Regions from separate parts of the Stenotrophomonas sp. SAU14A_NAIMI4_8 genome, predicted to be linked through region 1. Evidence: riboswitches for the same ligand, from Rfam matches in the RefSeq annotation. Region 1 holds a riboswitch; the other holds the start of a gene.
What was found. Region 1 has a riboswitch for glycine ahead of C1930_RS17840 (trimeric intracellular cation channel family protein). Riboswitches for the same ligand answer to the same signal wherever they lie in the genome.

Region 1 (6,426 bases):
TCGCCGTGCGGCTTCAGTTCGATCAGCAGGCGGCCGGTGTTGAGCGTGGCATTGTTGCCGTCCACGCCGATGTACGAAGACAGGCTGGCCACCGCCGGGTCGGCCTCGATGGCCTCGGCCAGCGCCAGTTGCCGCTCGCGCATGGCCTGGAACGAGATCGCCTGCGGCGCTTCGCTGATGCCCTGCACCAGACCGGCGTCCTGCACCGGGAAGAAGCCCTTGGGCACGGCGAAGTACAGCGCCACGGTCAGCGCCAGCGTGGCCACGGTGGCCAGCAGCATCAGCGGTTGGCGCTGCAGCACCCAGTGCAGCTGGCGGTCGTAGATGGCGATGATGCGGTCGAACACATCGCGCTTGGGGGGGGATGGGGTCGGAGCCCCAAGGGGATCCGACCCCTCAGCCACCGGGGTCAGATCCCCGTGGGGCTCTGACCCCACAGACCCGACCGGGGTCAGATCCCCCTGGGGCTCTGACCCCTTCGCATGCGGCTTCAGGAACCGCGCACACAGCATCGGCGTCAGCGTCAGCGACACCAGCAGCGAAATGCCGATGGCCACCGCCAGCGTCACCGCGAACTCATGAAACAGCGCGCCCACCAGGTCGGCCATGAACAGCAGTGGGATCAGTACTGCGATCAGCGACACGGTCAGTGACACCAGGGTGAAGCCGATCTCGGCGGCGCCCTTCAGCGCGGCTTCCTGCGGGCTTTCGCCTTCTTCCAGGTGGCGGGCGATGTTTTCCAGCATCACGATGGCATCGTCCACCACGAAGCCGGTGGCGATGGTCAGCGCCATCAGGGTCAGGTTGTTGAGCGAGTAGCCGGCCAGCAGCATCACCGCGAAGGTGCCGACCAGCGACAGCGGCACCGCTACGCTGGGAATGAGCGTGGCCGGGCCGTTGCGCAGGAACACCCAGGTGACCAGCACCACCAGGCCGATGGCCAGCACCAGTTCCTTCTGCACGCCGCGTACCGAGGCGCGGATCGATTCGGTGCGGTCGCTCAGCACCTTCATCTGCACACCGGCGGGCAAGGTGGCCTGCAACTGCGGCAGCATCGCGCGCACCTGTTCCACTACGGCTATCACATTGGCGCCGGGCTGGCGCTGCAGGTTCACCAGCACGGCGGGTTCGGTACCACTCCATGCCGCCAGCTGCCGGTTCTCGGCGCCGTCAGTGATGGTGGCCACGTCGCCCAGTCGCAGCGGTGCGCCTTCGCGCCAGGCCAGCACCAGCGCACGGTACTCGTCCGCGCTGCGCATCTGGTCGTTGGCATCGAGCATCACCGCACGGATCGGGCCGTCGAAGCTGCCCTTGGGCAGGTTCACATTGGCGGCCGCAATGGCCGTGCGGATGTGGTCCATGCCCAGCCCATTGGCCGCCAGCGCGGCAGCATTGACCTGGATGCGCACCGCAGGCCGCTGACCGCCAGCCAGGCTGACCAGGCCCACGCCGGGCAGCTGGGCCAGGCGCTGGGCGATGCGGGTGTCGACCAGGTCATGCACCTGCGGCAGCGACAGGCCCTGCGAGGTCACCGCCAGGGTGATGATGGGCGTGTCAGCCGGGTTCACCTTGCGGTACACCGGCGGCACCGGCAGGTCGTCCGGCAGGAAGCTGCCGGCGGCGTTGATGGCCGCCTGCACGTCCTGCTCGGCCACCCCCAGCGACACCTCCAGGCCGAACTGCAGGGTGATGACCGAAGCACCACCGGAGCTGGTCGACGACAGCTGCTTCAGCCCGGGAATCTGCCCGAGCTGGCGTTCAAGCGGCGCGGTGATGGTGCGCGTGGTCAGCTCCGGGCTGGCGCCCGGATACAGCGTGGTGATCTGGATGATCGGGTAGTCCACCTGCGGCAACGCGGCCACCGGCAGCAGCCGATAGGCCAGCACGCCGGACAGCAGCAGGGCCACCATCAGCAGCGTGGTGGCGACCGGGCGCAGGATGAAGGGGCGCGACAGGTTCATGCGCCGGCCTTGGCCGCCTTCGCCTGCGCGGCGGGTTCGGCCACGATCTCCACGGCGGTGCCATCTTCCAGGCCATCGATGCCTTCGATCACCACCTGGTCGCCGGCCTGCAGCCCCGAGCGCACGGCTACGCGGCCATCATCGGCCGGGCCCAGCACCACGGTGCGGCGTTGCGCCTTGTTGTCCTTGTCGACGATGTGCACGTAGTTGCCCTGGCTGCCGAACTGCACAGCGGCATCGGGAATCAGCAGGGCAGGGTGCTCGCCCAGTTGCAGCCGCACATTGACGAACTGGTTCGGGAACAGCCCCTGGTCTGCGTTGTCGAACTGCGCGCGCAGCTTCAACGTGCCGGTGGCGGTGTCGATGCGGTTGTCCACGCTGGACAGCGCGCCGTGCGCCAGCTGCGTGCGTTCTTCGCGGTCCCAGGCTTCCACGGCCAGCGCCGGCTGTGCCTGTACCGCATCCAGCAGCGCCGGCAGTTCCGGTTCGGGCACGGTGAACAGCACGCTGATCGGCGCGGTCTGGGCCAGGGTGACCAGGCCTTCGGCATCGCTGGCCTGCACCAGGTTGCCCACGTCCAGCCGGCGCAGGCCCACGCGGCCGCTTACCGGGGCGATGATGCGGGTGTACTGCAGCTGCAGGCGCGCTTCGTCCACGGCAGCCTGGTCGCTGATGCGGCGGCCCTGCAGCTGGCGCACCTTGCTCTGCTGGTCGCTCAGTTCCTGTGTCGAGACGAAGTGCTGGCGCTGCAGTTCGCGGTAACGCTGCAACTGGCGTTCGGCGTTTTCCAGCTCCGCCAGGTTCTGCTGCTGGGTGCCCTGTGCCTGCGCCAGCTTCACTTCGTACGGGCGCGGGTCGATCTGCGCCAGCAGATCGCCGGCCTTCACCTGCTGGCCTTCCTGGAATTGCAGGCGCATCAGCTCGCCGTCCACGCGGCTGCGCACCACCACGCTGTGCAGCGGAGTGACCGTGCCCACTGCTTTCAGGCGCAGTACCAGCGGCTCGGCGCTGGCCCGGGCCACGCGCACCGGTACCGTCTTGCCGGGGCTGCTGGCGGCTGCGCTTGCATCGGCCCGCGGCCAGGCCCACCAGGCCAGCGCGGCGGCGGCCACGAGCACGGCGGCGATCAGCCACGCGCGACGGAAACGGGGCGGGGTGCTACGGGGCGACTCGACAGCGGACATGGGGCATCCTGCGCCCTGCGCACGCGCAGGGACATGTACGCCCGCTCGCGCATCGTGCGCCGCGGGCAGCGGGGGAGGGGAGTTGTCTGGCGGGGCCGCAGCGCGGCGTGGCTGGATGCCGTCGCGCGTGCGACGGGGCGCCCATGGTAGCGAATCAGCCTGCCGATTGCCGCATGACCAAGGTCATGGCGCTGCGGCGTGGGGCGTGCGGGGCTGCTTGGCGGGGCCTGGATTCGTAGAGTCGAGCTTGCTCGACTGCTTTTGCCGGGAGCAGTCGAGCAGGCTCGACTCTACGAAGCACGGCAGTCGAGCAAGCTCGACTCTACGCACTGCTCAATGCACTTCGTCGTGGTACACGAATTTGGGCATTTCCCAGCGGTAATGGATCGCCAGCAGGCGCAGCGCGAAGCCACCGCCCAGGCAGCACAGGATCGCTGTGGCATCGGCCACGCCCCAATGCAGCAACAGCAGATACACCGCACCGGTCAGCAGCGAGATGATCGCGTACAGCTCCTTCTGGAAGATCAGCGGCACTTCGTTGCAGAGGATGTCGCGCAGCACGCCACCGAAGGCGCCGGTCAGCATGCCGGCAATCAGCACGATCGGCATCGCGTGGCCGGCCTCGCGCGCGATCGAGCAACCAATCAGGGTGAAGGCGATCAGGCCCAGGCCATCGAGCACCAGGAAGGTGCGGCGGAAATGGTGCATCCAGCGCGCCACCCAGGTGGCGATCAGCGCCGCACACACGGTGAAGGCCAGGTACTCCGGATGCTTCACCCAGCCCAGCGGGTAATGCCCCAGCAGGATGTCGCGCAGCGAACCGCCGCCGAGGGCAGTCACACAGGCAATCATGACCACGCCGAACAGATCCATGCGGCGGCGGCCCGCAGACAGGGCGCCGGTCATGGCTTCGGCGGAAATGGCGATCAGGTAGATGATGGACAGCAGCATGGGTCAGGCTCCGGGCGCGGTGGGGCCGGCCATGCGCATATACCGCCACTGCCTGCGCAATGACGGAATGACGATGACCGGTGCCGCTCCCGCTGTCCTTTTTGCCTGAGAGTTCAGCGGGATGAACCGCGTGCCCCTTCGGCGGATCGCGGCGGGCGTGCCCGGCGACCTCTCTCCAGCTCGGCGTGTCGAATGCATGGTTGGTGGGATTCCAGCCCACCGGCCTGAGCGATCATGGGAGCCTGCGCCTTCGGCGGGCGCCAGCGCGGCGCCTCTCTCCTGCATTCGGGCGCCAGTATATCCGCTGCAGTGCAGCACGGCATAATCGGCGGCATGGCCCCGTCCCCCCGCCCGTGGTTCCTGTACCTGCTTGAATGCCGCGACGGCAGTTACTACGCCGGCATCAGCACCGACGTGGCGGCCCGTTTCGCCGCCCACCAGGCCGGCAAGGGCGCGCGCTATACCCGGGCGCGACCGCCGCTGCAGATCCTGGCCGTGCGCGAGTACCCCGACCGCGCGGCCGCCTCGCGTGCCGAATGGCAGCTCAAGCAGCAACCGCGCGAACGCAAGCTGGCCTGGCTGCAGGCCGCGATCCCGTAGATCCACGCCATGCGTGGATGGGTACCCCGTGGCATGCCATCATCGCCACACCCATCGACACAGGGACGGTCCGATGAAACACCGCTGGTTGCTGATGTCCCTCTGCACCGCTCTGCCGGCAGGCGCCCAGACCCCGCCGTCGCTGCAGCACGGACAGATCGGCACCGCCGCCGAACTGACCGCGCAGCGCGGCCCGACCACACCTGAAGTCATTGGCCTGCGCCGCGATCAGGTGCCCCCCGATCTGGTCGATCTGATCCCGCTGGCCGAGAAGTGGGGCATCGCCGATGACGAGCTGCGCGACGAGATGCAGCAACGGGCAACGGCAGCCGAGAAGAAAGCGCTGGGCGACGCGCTGAAGGGCCGTCATGCGCGCATTACCGCATGGCTCGATACGTTCCCGCAGGGACAGCCGATGCCGGACGCAGCGGCGGCCTTCATGTACCTGCAACTGGGTGCCGATGAAATGGGTCTGATGCCGTAGATCCACGCCATGCGTGGATGGGATCCCCCAGCCATGCCACCATCGCCACACGCCCAGCGCTGGAGACACCCATGTCCACCGTTGCCCTGTTGTTCGCTGTCGCTGCAGCCACCAGCCCCACCGCCGACCCCTCCACCCTGGCAGCCATCGAAGCGACCTGCCATGACTACGTCGATGGCCAACTGGAGGGCGACCCGCAGCGTGTCGCCCGCGCGCTGCATCCGGACCTGGCCAAGCGCGCCGTGCTGGGTGATACGCCCGACGAACGCCTGGGCCTGCGCCGCATGTCGAAGGAAGAACTGGTTGCACTGACCCGGCAGGGCGCACTGAAGACCCCAAAGGATCAATGGGAACGTCGCTGCACGGTGCTGGATGTGACCGGCAACGCCGCCTCGGTGCGGTTGGAAACGCCGTGGTTCGTGGACTACTTCCACATGGGCCGTTTCGACCAGCGCTGGGTTATCGTCAACGCGCTGTGGTACCCCAAGCCGAAGGCAGAGTAGATCCACGCCATGCGTGGATGTTCCCAAGGCGGCCCGCACGGTCATTCATCCACGCATGGCGTGGATCTAGTGCAAGGGATCCGACCCCGTTTTCCCGCCCGTTATTTCGGGCGCCGGTCGTCCTGGTCATCACCGAAGATGATGCGCGCGCTGCGCTGGTAGCTCCAGTACGCCACGGCCCAGTTCAACAGCACCACGATGCGGTTGCGGAAGCCGATCAGGAAGAACACGTGCGCGGCCAGCCAGAACCACCAGGCCAGGATGCCTGACAGCTGCAGCTTGCCCAGGTGCACGATCGCGGCCATGCGGCCGATGGTGGCCAGGTTGCCGTAGTCGGCGTACTTGAATGCCCCGGGTTCGGTCTTGCCGTGCAGGCGCGCGCGGATGGTTTCGGCCACGTGCTTGCCCATCTGCTTGGCGGCCGGTGCCACGCCAGGCACGGGGCGGCCATCGGCCTGGCTGACCGCAGCCAGATCGCCGGCCACGAACAGTTCGGGGTGGCCGGGCAGGGTCAGGTCCGGTTGCACCTGCACCCGGCCGGCGCGATCCAGCGGCACGTCCAGGGTCTTTGCCAGCGGTGAGGCGGCCACGCCGGCCGCCCACACCACCGTGCGCGCGGGCACGAACTGGTCGCCCAGCTTGAACCCCTGGCTGTCGATATCACTGACCGGGGTGCCGGTCAGCACTTCCACGCCCAGCTTTTCCAGCTGCCGGCGTGCCTTCAGCGAAAGCACTTCCGGGAA
Region 2 (6,426 bases), 750 kb from region 1:
GCCCACGCCGCTGGTCTTCTCCAGCGGGCGCACGTCCAGGATGCACTCGTGTGCCACCAGGCCGTTGCGGCCGGTGTACAGGGTCTTGAAGTGCGGGGCCAGGCGCTTGGCGATGTAGTTGGCGTTGAGCTGGGCCACCTGGGTGGCCTTGCGCAGGCCTTCGGTGCCCATCATGGCGATGTACATCCAGCTGATCGGCAGGATCGAGGCGCTGCCGAAGCTGGCCGCGCTGACCATGCCGACCGGGCCGTTGTCGCCCAGCTTGCCCGGCAGGAACGGGGCCAGGTGTTCCTTCACCGCACACGGGCCCACGCCCGGGCCACCGCCGCCGTGCGGGATGCAGAAGGTCTTGTGCAGGTTCAGGTGGGACACGTCCGAACCCCACTTGCCCGGCTTGGCTACGCCCACCAGGGCGTTCATGTTGGCGCCGTCGGTGTACACCTGGCCGCCGTGCTGGTGGATGATCTCGCAGATCTCGACCACTTCCTCCTCGAACACGCCGTGCGTGGACGGGTAGGTGATCATGATCGCGGCCAGGCGGTCGCTGTACTTCTCGGCGTTGACGCGGATGTCTTCGACATCGACGTTGCCGTTGGCATCGGTCTTGGTCACCACGACCTTCATGCCGCACATCTGCGCCGAGGCCGGGTTGGTGCCGTGCGCCGAATCCGGAATCAGGCAGATGTCGCGGTGGCCTTCGCCGCGCGAGCGGTGGTAGGCGCGGATCGCCAGCAGGCCGGCGTACTCACCCTGCGCGCCGGAATTGGGCTGCAGGCTGACCGCATCGTAGCCGGTGCATTCCACCAGCATGGCTTCCAGCGATTCGATCAGTTCCTTGTAGCCCAGCGCCTGGTCGGCCGGCACCAGCGGATGGATCTGCGAGAACTCCGGCCAGGTGACCGGGATCATCTCGGCGGTGGCGTTGAGCTTCATGGTGCACGAGCCCAGCGGGATCATCGTGCGGTCCATCGCCAGGTCCTTGTCGGCCAGCGAACGCAGGTAGCGCAGCAGTTCGTGCTCGCTGTGGTGGGTATTGAACACCGGGTGGGTCAGGAACGCGGACTGGCGCAGCAGGCCGGCCGGCAGCGCGTCGGCGGTGCTGGCGTCCAGCGCTTCCACGTCCAGGCCGGCACCGAACACGGCGGCCAGGGCCACGATGTCGGCGCGGGTGGTGGTCTCGTCCAGGCTGATGCCCACCGAGTCGCTGTCGATCGCGCGCAGGTTGTAGCCGGCGGCGCGTGCCTTGGCGTGGATCTCATCGGCGTGCACGCCGGTGATGTGCAGGGTGTCGAAGAAGTCGCCACCGACCTGCACGCCGGCGCTGCGCAGCGCCGCGGCCAGGATCGAGGCCAGGCGGTGGGTGCGGCGGGCGATGCGGGTCAGGCCATCCGGGCCGTGGTAGACGGCGTACATGGACGCCATCACCGCCAGCAGCACCTGCGCGGTGCAGATGTTGGAGGTGGCCTTCTCGCGGCGGATGTGCTGCTCGCGGGTCTGCAGGGTCAGGCGGTAGGCCGGGTTGCCCTGCGCATCGATGGACACGCCGATCAGGCGGCCCGGCATCGAGCGCTTGTAGGCATCGCGGCAGGCCATGAAGGCCGCGTGCGGGCCACCGAAGCCGAACGGCACGCCGAAGCGCTGGCTGTTGCCGACCACGATGTCCGCGCCCCATTCGCCCGGGGCGGCCAGCAGGGTGAGCGCCAGCAGGTCGGTGGCCACGGCCACCAGGCCGCCACGCGCGTGTACGGCATCGACCAGCACCTTGTAGTCGCCCACCTGGCCGAAGGTGTCCGGGTACTGCAGCAGCAGGCCGAAGGCTTCGGCTTCCAGTGCTTCGGCCGGGGTGCCCACGCGCAGCACGATGCCCATCGGCTCGGCGCGCGTGCGCAGCAGTTCCAGGGTCTGCGGATGCACCGCATCGTGCACGAAGAAGGTATCCGACTTCGACTTGGCCGAACGCTTGGCCAGGGTCATCGCTTCAGCGGCGGCGGTGGCTTCGTCCAGCAGCGAGGCGTTGGCGATCTCCATGCCGGTCAGGTCGGCGCACAGGGTCTGGAAGTTGATCAGCGCTTCCATGCGGCCCTGCGAGATTTCCGCCTGGTAAGGGGTGTAGGCGGTGTACCAGGCCGGGTTCTCCAGGATGTTGCGCAGGATCACGTTCGGCGTGTGGGTGCCGTAGTAGCCCTGGCCGATGAAGCTGCGCAGCACGGTGTTCTTGTCGGCGATCGCGCGGATCTTGGCCAGCGCCTGCACTTCGGTGATCGATTCGGGCAGAGCCAGCGGCGCGGGCGACTTGATCTTCGCCGGCACGATGGCATCGGTCATCGCATCCAGCGTGGCGTGGCCGACCACGTCGAGCATCTGCGCGATCTCGGCGTCGTTGGGGCCGATGTGGCGTTCAACGAACGCGCTGTGGTGCTCGAGCTCACGCAGGGAGGGGGTGTTCTGGGACATGGCGAAGGATCCGTCAGGGAAGGGCACACGCACGGGCACAAGCCGCCGGTCGGCGGTCTGCGGGGCGCCCCTCTGTCCTTTTGCCTGAGAGTTTAAAAGCGCGGAAAACCGCAGCTTCGTGCCCCTTCGGCGCCGGATCGAACCGGTCTCTCCAGAGTTGTGTTACGGGTGGTATCGGGCCTGAGCGATTACGGGCGTTGCGCCTTCGGCAGCGGTGTTCCGCTTCTCCCACCGTGTTGCCCGCCGATTATAGCCGGTTGCCGGACCGGCGCAGTGGGGCGCGGCCGCATTGACGGGGCTGAATGGAGGATGGCCCGGACCCTGCGTGGCCGCGTTCCTCCATGGCGTCGGCAGGCCGGGGCGCCTATCATGGGTGGACTCTCGTATTCATCTGGCGCCGTCCCTGCCACGGGGAAGCGGCGCCTGCCGTGCATGCTGCGCACGGCCCTGCCGGACGCCCGCCGATGACCGCCGCCGTTGCACCCTCCACCCGTCGCATGGCCCTGCTGCTGGCCGGCCTGGCCATGTTCGGCCCGTTCTCCATCGACACCATCTTCCCGGCCTTCCCGCAGCTGGCCCAGCGCCTGGCCGTGGATGAAGTGGCGGTGCAGCAGACCATCAGCGTGTACCTGCTGTTCTACGGCCTGATGAGCCTGGCCCACGGCCCGCTGTCCGACGCCTGGGGGCGCAAGCGGGTGATCCTGGGCGGGCTGGTGGTGTTCGTCGGCGCCTCGGTGGGCTGCGCGCTGTCCACCGATCTGAGCACGCTGCTGGTGTTCCGCGCCGTACAGGGCCTGTCGGCCGGCGTGGGCATGATCGTCGGCCGCGCGGTCATCCGCGATCTGTACCACGGCCATGACGCGCAGCGGCTGATGAGCCAGGTGTCCATGCTGTTCGGCATCGCCCCGGCCATCGCACCGATCATCGGCGGCTGGATCCTGCTCAGCGGCGCCGGCTGGCCGCTGATCTTCTGGTTCCTGGTGGTGTTCTCGCTGCTGCTGCTGGTGGCCACGGCGCGTTTCCTGCCCGAAACCCACCCCGTGGAAGCCCGCGTGCCGCTGTCACCGCGCGGCCTGCTGCGTGACTACGTGCGCATCGGCTTCAACCCGCGCTTCCTGCGCCTGGCGCTGGCCGGCAGCATCAACTTCGGTGGCATTTTCCTGTACATCGCCTCTGCACCGGTGTTCGTGATGCAGCACCTGCACCTGGGCGAAGGCGGCTTTGCCTGGTTGTTCATTCCCACCATTGGCGGCATGACCCTGGGCTCGTTCCTGTCCGGGCGCATGGCCGGGCGTACCCTGCCGACCCGCCAGATCAGCATCGGTTTCACCCTGTGCGCGCTGTCGGCACTGCTGAACATCAGCTACGTGGCGCTGGCGCCGCAGCTGGCCCTGCCTTGGGCGGTGCTGCCGATCTTCGTGGGCGGCACCGGCATGGCGCTGATCTTCCCGATCCTGGCCCTGGCGGTGCTGGACATGTACCCGCACCAGCGCGGCCTGGCCTCGTCGCTGCAGGCCTTCGTGCAGCTGATGATCAGCACCGTGGTGGCCGGCGTGGTCTCGCCGCTGCTCAGTGCCAGCCCCCTGCACCTGGCGCTGGGCCAGGCCGGTTTCTTCGCCGCCGGCTTCGTGTTCTGGTACTGGGAACACATGCGCCAGCGCGCCCTGCAGGCCCCTGTCCAGGAGCAGCCGCCGCTGGCGTGAAGCGGCGCGGCGGCCGGGCTGGGTTATTCTTGCGCCCCCTTGCTGTTCGATACGACCCCCATGTCCACCACGTCCAAGATCCGCCGCGACCAGCGTCGCCGCCAGGAAAAGCAGGCTGCCAACAAGGCGGCGGCCACCGCTTCGCCGGTCGAACCGCATGCCGAACTGCGCGATCCGCAGCGTGCCCTGCTGGCCGGTGTGGTCCGCCGCGATGGCGAATGGGTGCTGGGCATGGATGGCCGCATTGCCGGCCAGACCCACAGCGCCGCGCACGTGCTGGCCATGATCATGCAGGCCGGTGAGCTGCACGAGCGCAATGGCACGCCGGTGCGCCTGATCTATTCCGATGCGCTGCGCGATGCGGCGCAGGCCGAAGTGCAGGAGAAGGGGCTGACCTTCGATGAGTTCAAGGCCGAGCTGGCCGCGGTGATGGCGGCGAAGAAGGACAGCTGATCGTGCATTGCGGTAGCGCCGGGCCATGCCCGGCGAGAATGAAAGGGGCGGATCCTCGCGGATCCGCCCCTTTCCGTTTTACTTCGCCGGTGCCGCGCTGGCCTGCCAGCCGCACATCTGGCCTTCGTTCTGCTGCTTCAGCCACTCGTTGACCGGGGTGAAGTACTCGATCATCGGGCCGGCGTCGAGCTTGTCGCTGCCGGTCAGCTCCTTCAGCGTGGCCTGCCACGGCTGGCTGGCGCCCTTGCTCAGCATCGCCCAGTACTTCTGCCCGGCTTCCTTGTTGCCGTAGAAGGTGCACTCATGCAGCGGGCCCTTGTAGCCAGCCGCATCGCACAGGCCCTTGTAGAACTGGAACTGCAGGATGCGGGCCAGGAAGTAGCGGGTGTACGGGGTGTTGCCCGGCACGTGGTACTTCGCGCCCGGATCGAAGAACTCCTCGCCGCGCGCGCTGGCCGGAGCCACGCCCTGGTACTTGGCCTTCAGGTCCCACCAGGCCTTGTTGTAGTTGTCCGGGGTGATCGAACCATCAAACACACCCCAGCGCCAACGATCAATCATCAGGCCGAACGGCAGGAACGAAACGCCCGACAGCGCCATGCGCATCTGGTTGTTGATCACCGCTTCGCGGCTTTCGGTCGGGGCATCGACCAGGCCGATCGAGCTGAGGTACTTGGGCGTCATCGCCAGCACGATTGTGTCGCCGATCGCTTCATGGAAGCCATCGTTGGCACCGCCCTGGAACAGCGGCGGCAGCGGGTTGTAGGCCAGGTCGTAATAGATGTGGCCCAGCTCGTGGTAGATGGTGGTGAAGTTTTCTTCGTTGGGCTTGATGCACATCTTGGTGCGCACGTCGCCTTCCATGTTCATGTCCCAGGCACTGGCATGGCAGACCACGTCGCGGTCGTCGGGCTTGATGAACTGGGTCTTGTCCCAGTACGACTGCGGCAGCGAAGGCATGCCCAGCGAGACGTAGAAGTCCTGGGCACGTTCGGTCATCTGCCGTGCGGTGCGCAGCTCGGCTTCACGCTGTGCCTTGTAGCGCGCGGTCACGTCGGCGTCCTTGCCGGCCTTGTCCAGCGCCGCGCTCAGGTTGGTCTGGTACTGCTTTTCCAGCGCGGCGGTGATGTCCAGGCTGCCGGCACCGGGGTAGGGCTCCAGCTGGTCCCACAGGTTCGACCAGTCCTGCTGCCACATGTTGCCCAGCAGGTGCGCGGCGATCAGGCCGTTGCCCACTTCGGCCTTGTCCTTGCCATAGGTCTTGTCCAGCTTGCCGCGGGTGTAGCAGTGCAGCTGCTCGTACATCGGCTTGACCTGTTCCCACAGGCGGTCGGTTTCCGGCCCGATCTGCTCAGGCGGCATGTCGTAGCCGCTGCGCCACATCTGCCCGGCATCGCTGAAGCCCATGCCCTTGGCGCCTTCGTTCACCAGGCTGACGAACTGCTGGTAGTCGCCGCGCATGCCCTTGGTGGTGCTGTGCCAGCCCTGCCAGGCGTCCAGTTGCTTGTCATAGTCGCGGCTGCGCGACAGCACCTGTTCCAGGTCGCCCAGCTGGCGGCAGGAGGCCGGATCGTTGGCGTCGGTGCAGTACTTGCCGGCGCCGTAGCTGCCTTCCATGCGGGTGGCGATCTGGGTCAGCTGGGCCAGCTTGGCGGCATCGCGCGGTGCCGGCATCGACGACATCAGCTTCAGCAGGTGGATGGCGCGCTTGCTGTCTTCGCTCATCGGCTGGCCTTCGAACTTGGCGGCCTGTTCGATCCAGCTGTTGAGCTGGGTCAGCGAGCGTTCGTTGGCCTTGGCGGCGATGCGTTCGGAA

Region 2: linked by a shared signal. The riboswitch ahead of gcvP (aminomethyl-transferring glycine dehydrogenase) and the one ahead of C1930_RS17840 (trimeric intracellular cation channel family protein) in region 1 are both predicted to bind glycine.

Annotation. Positions count from the first base shown of each region.
Region 1 is NZ_CP025999.1:3,949,459-3,955,884, reverse strand. It holds gene C1930_RS17850 (efflux RND transporter permease subunit) at 1-1,961, opposite strand, end outside; gene C1930_RS17845 (MdtA/MuxA family multidrug efflux RND transporter periplasmic adaptor subunit) at 1,958-3,145, opposite strand; gene C1930_RS17840 (trimeric intracellular cation channel family protein) at 3,479-4,096, opposite strand; glycine riboswitch at 4,181-4,285, opposite strand; glycine riboswitch at 4,299-4,388, opposite strand; gene C1930_RS17835 (GIY-YIG nuclease family protein) at 4,430-4,696, shown strand; gene C1930_RS17830 (hypothetical protein) at 4,770-5,180, shown strand; gene C1930_RS17825 (nuclear transport factor 2 family protein) at 5,252-5,683, shown strand; gene C1930_RS17820 (NAD(P)/FAD-dependent oxidoreductase) at 5,785-6,426, opposite strand, start outside.
Region 2 is NZ_CP025999.1:3,201,857-3,208,282, reverse strand. It holds gene gcvP (aminomethyl-transferring glycine dehydrogenase) at 1-2,454, opposite strand, end outside; glycine riboswitch at 2,517-2,619, opposite strand; gene C1930_RS14730 (multidrug effflux MFS transporter) at 2,919-4,157, shown strand; gene C1930_RS14725 (hypothetical protein) at 4,218-4,610, shown strand; gene C1930_RS14720 (M2 family metallopeptidase) at 4,689-6,426, opposite strand, start outside.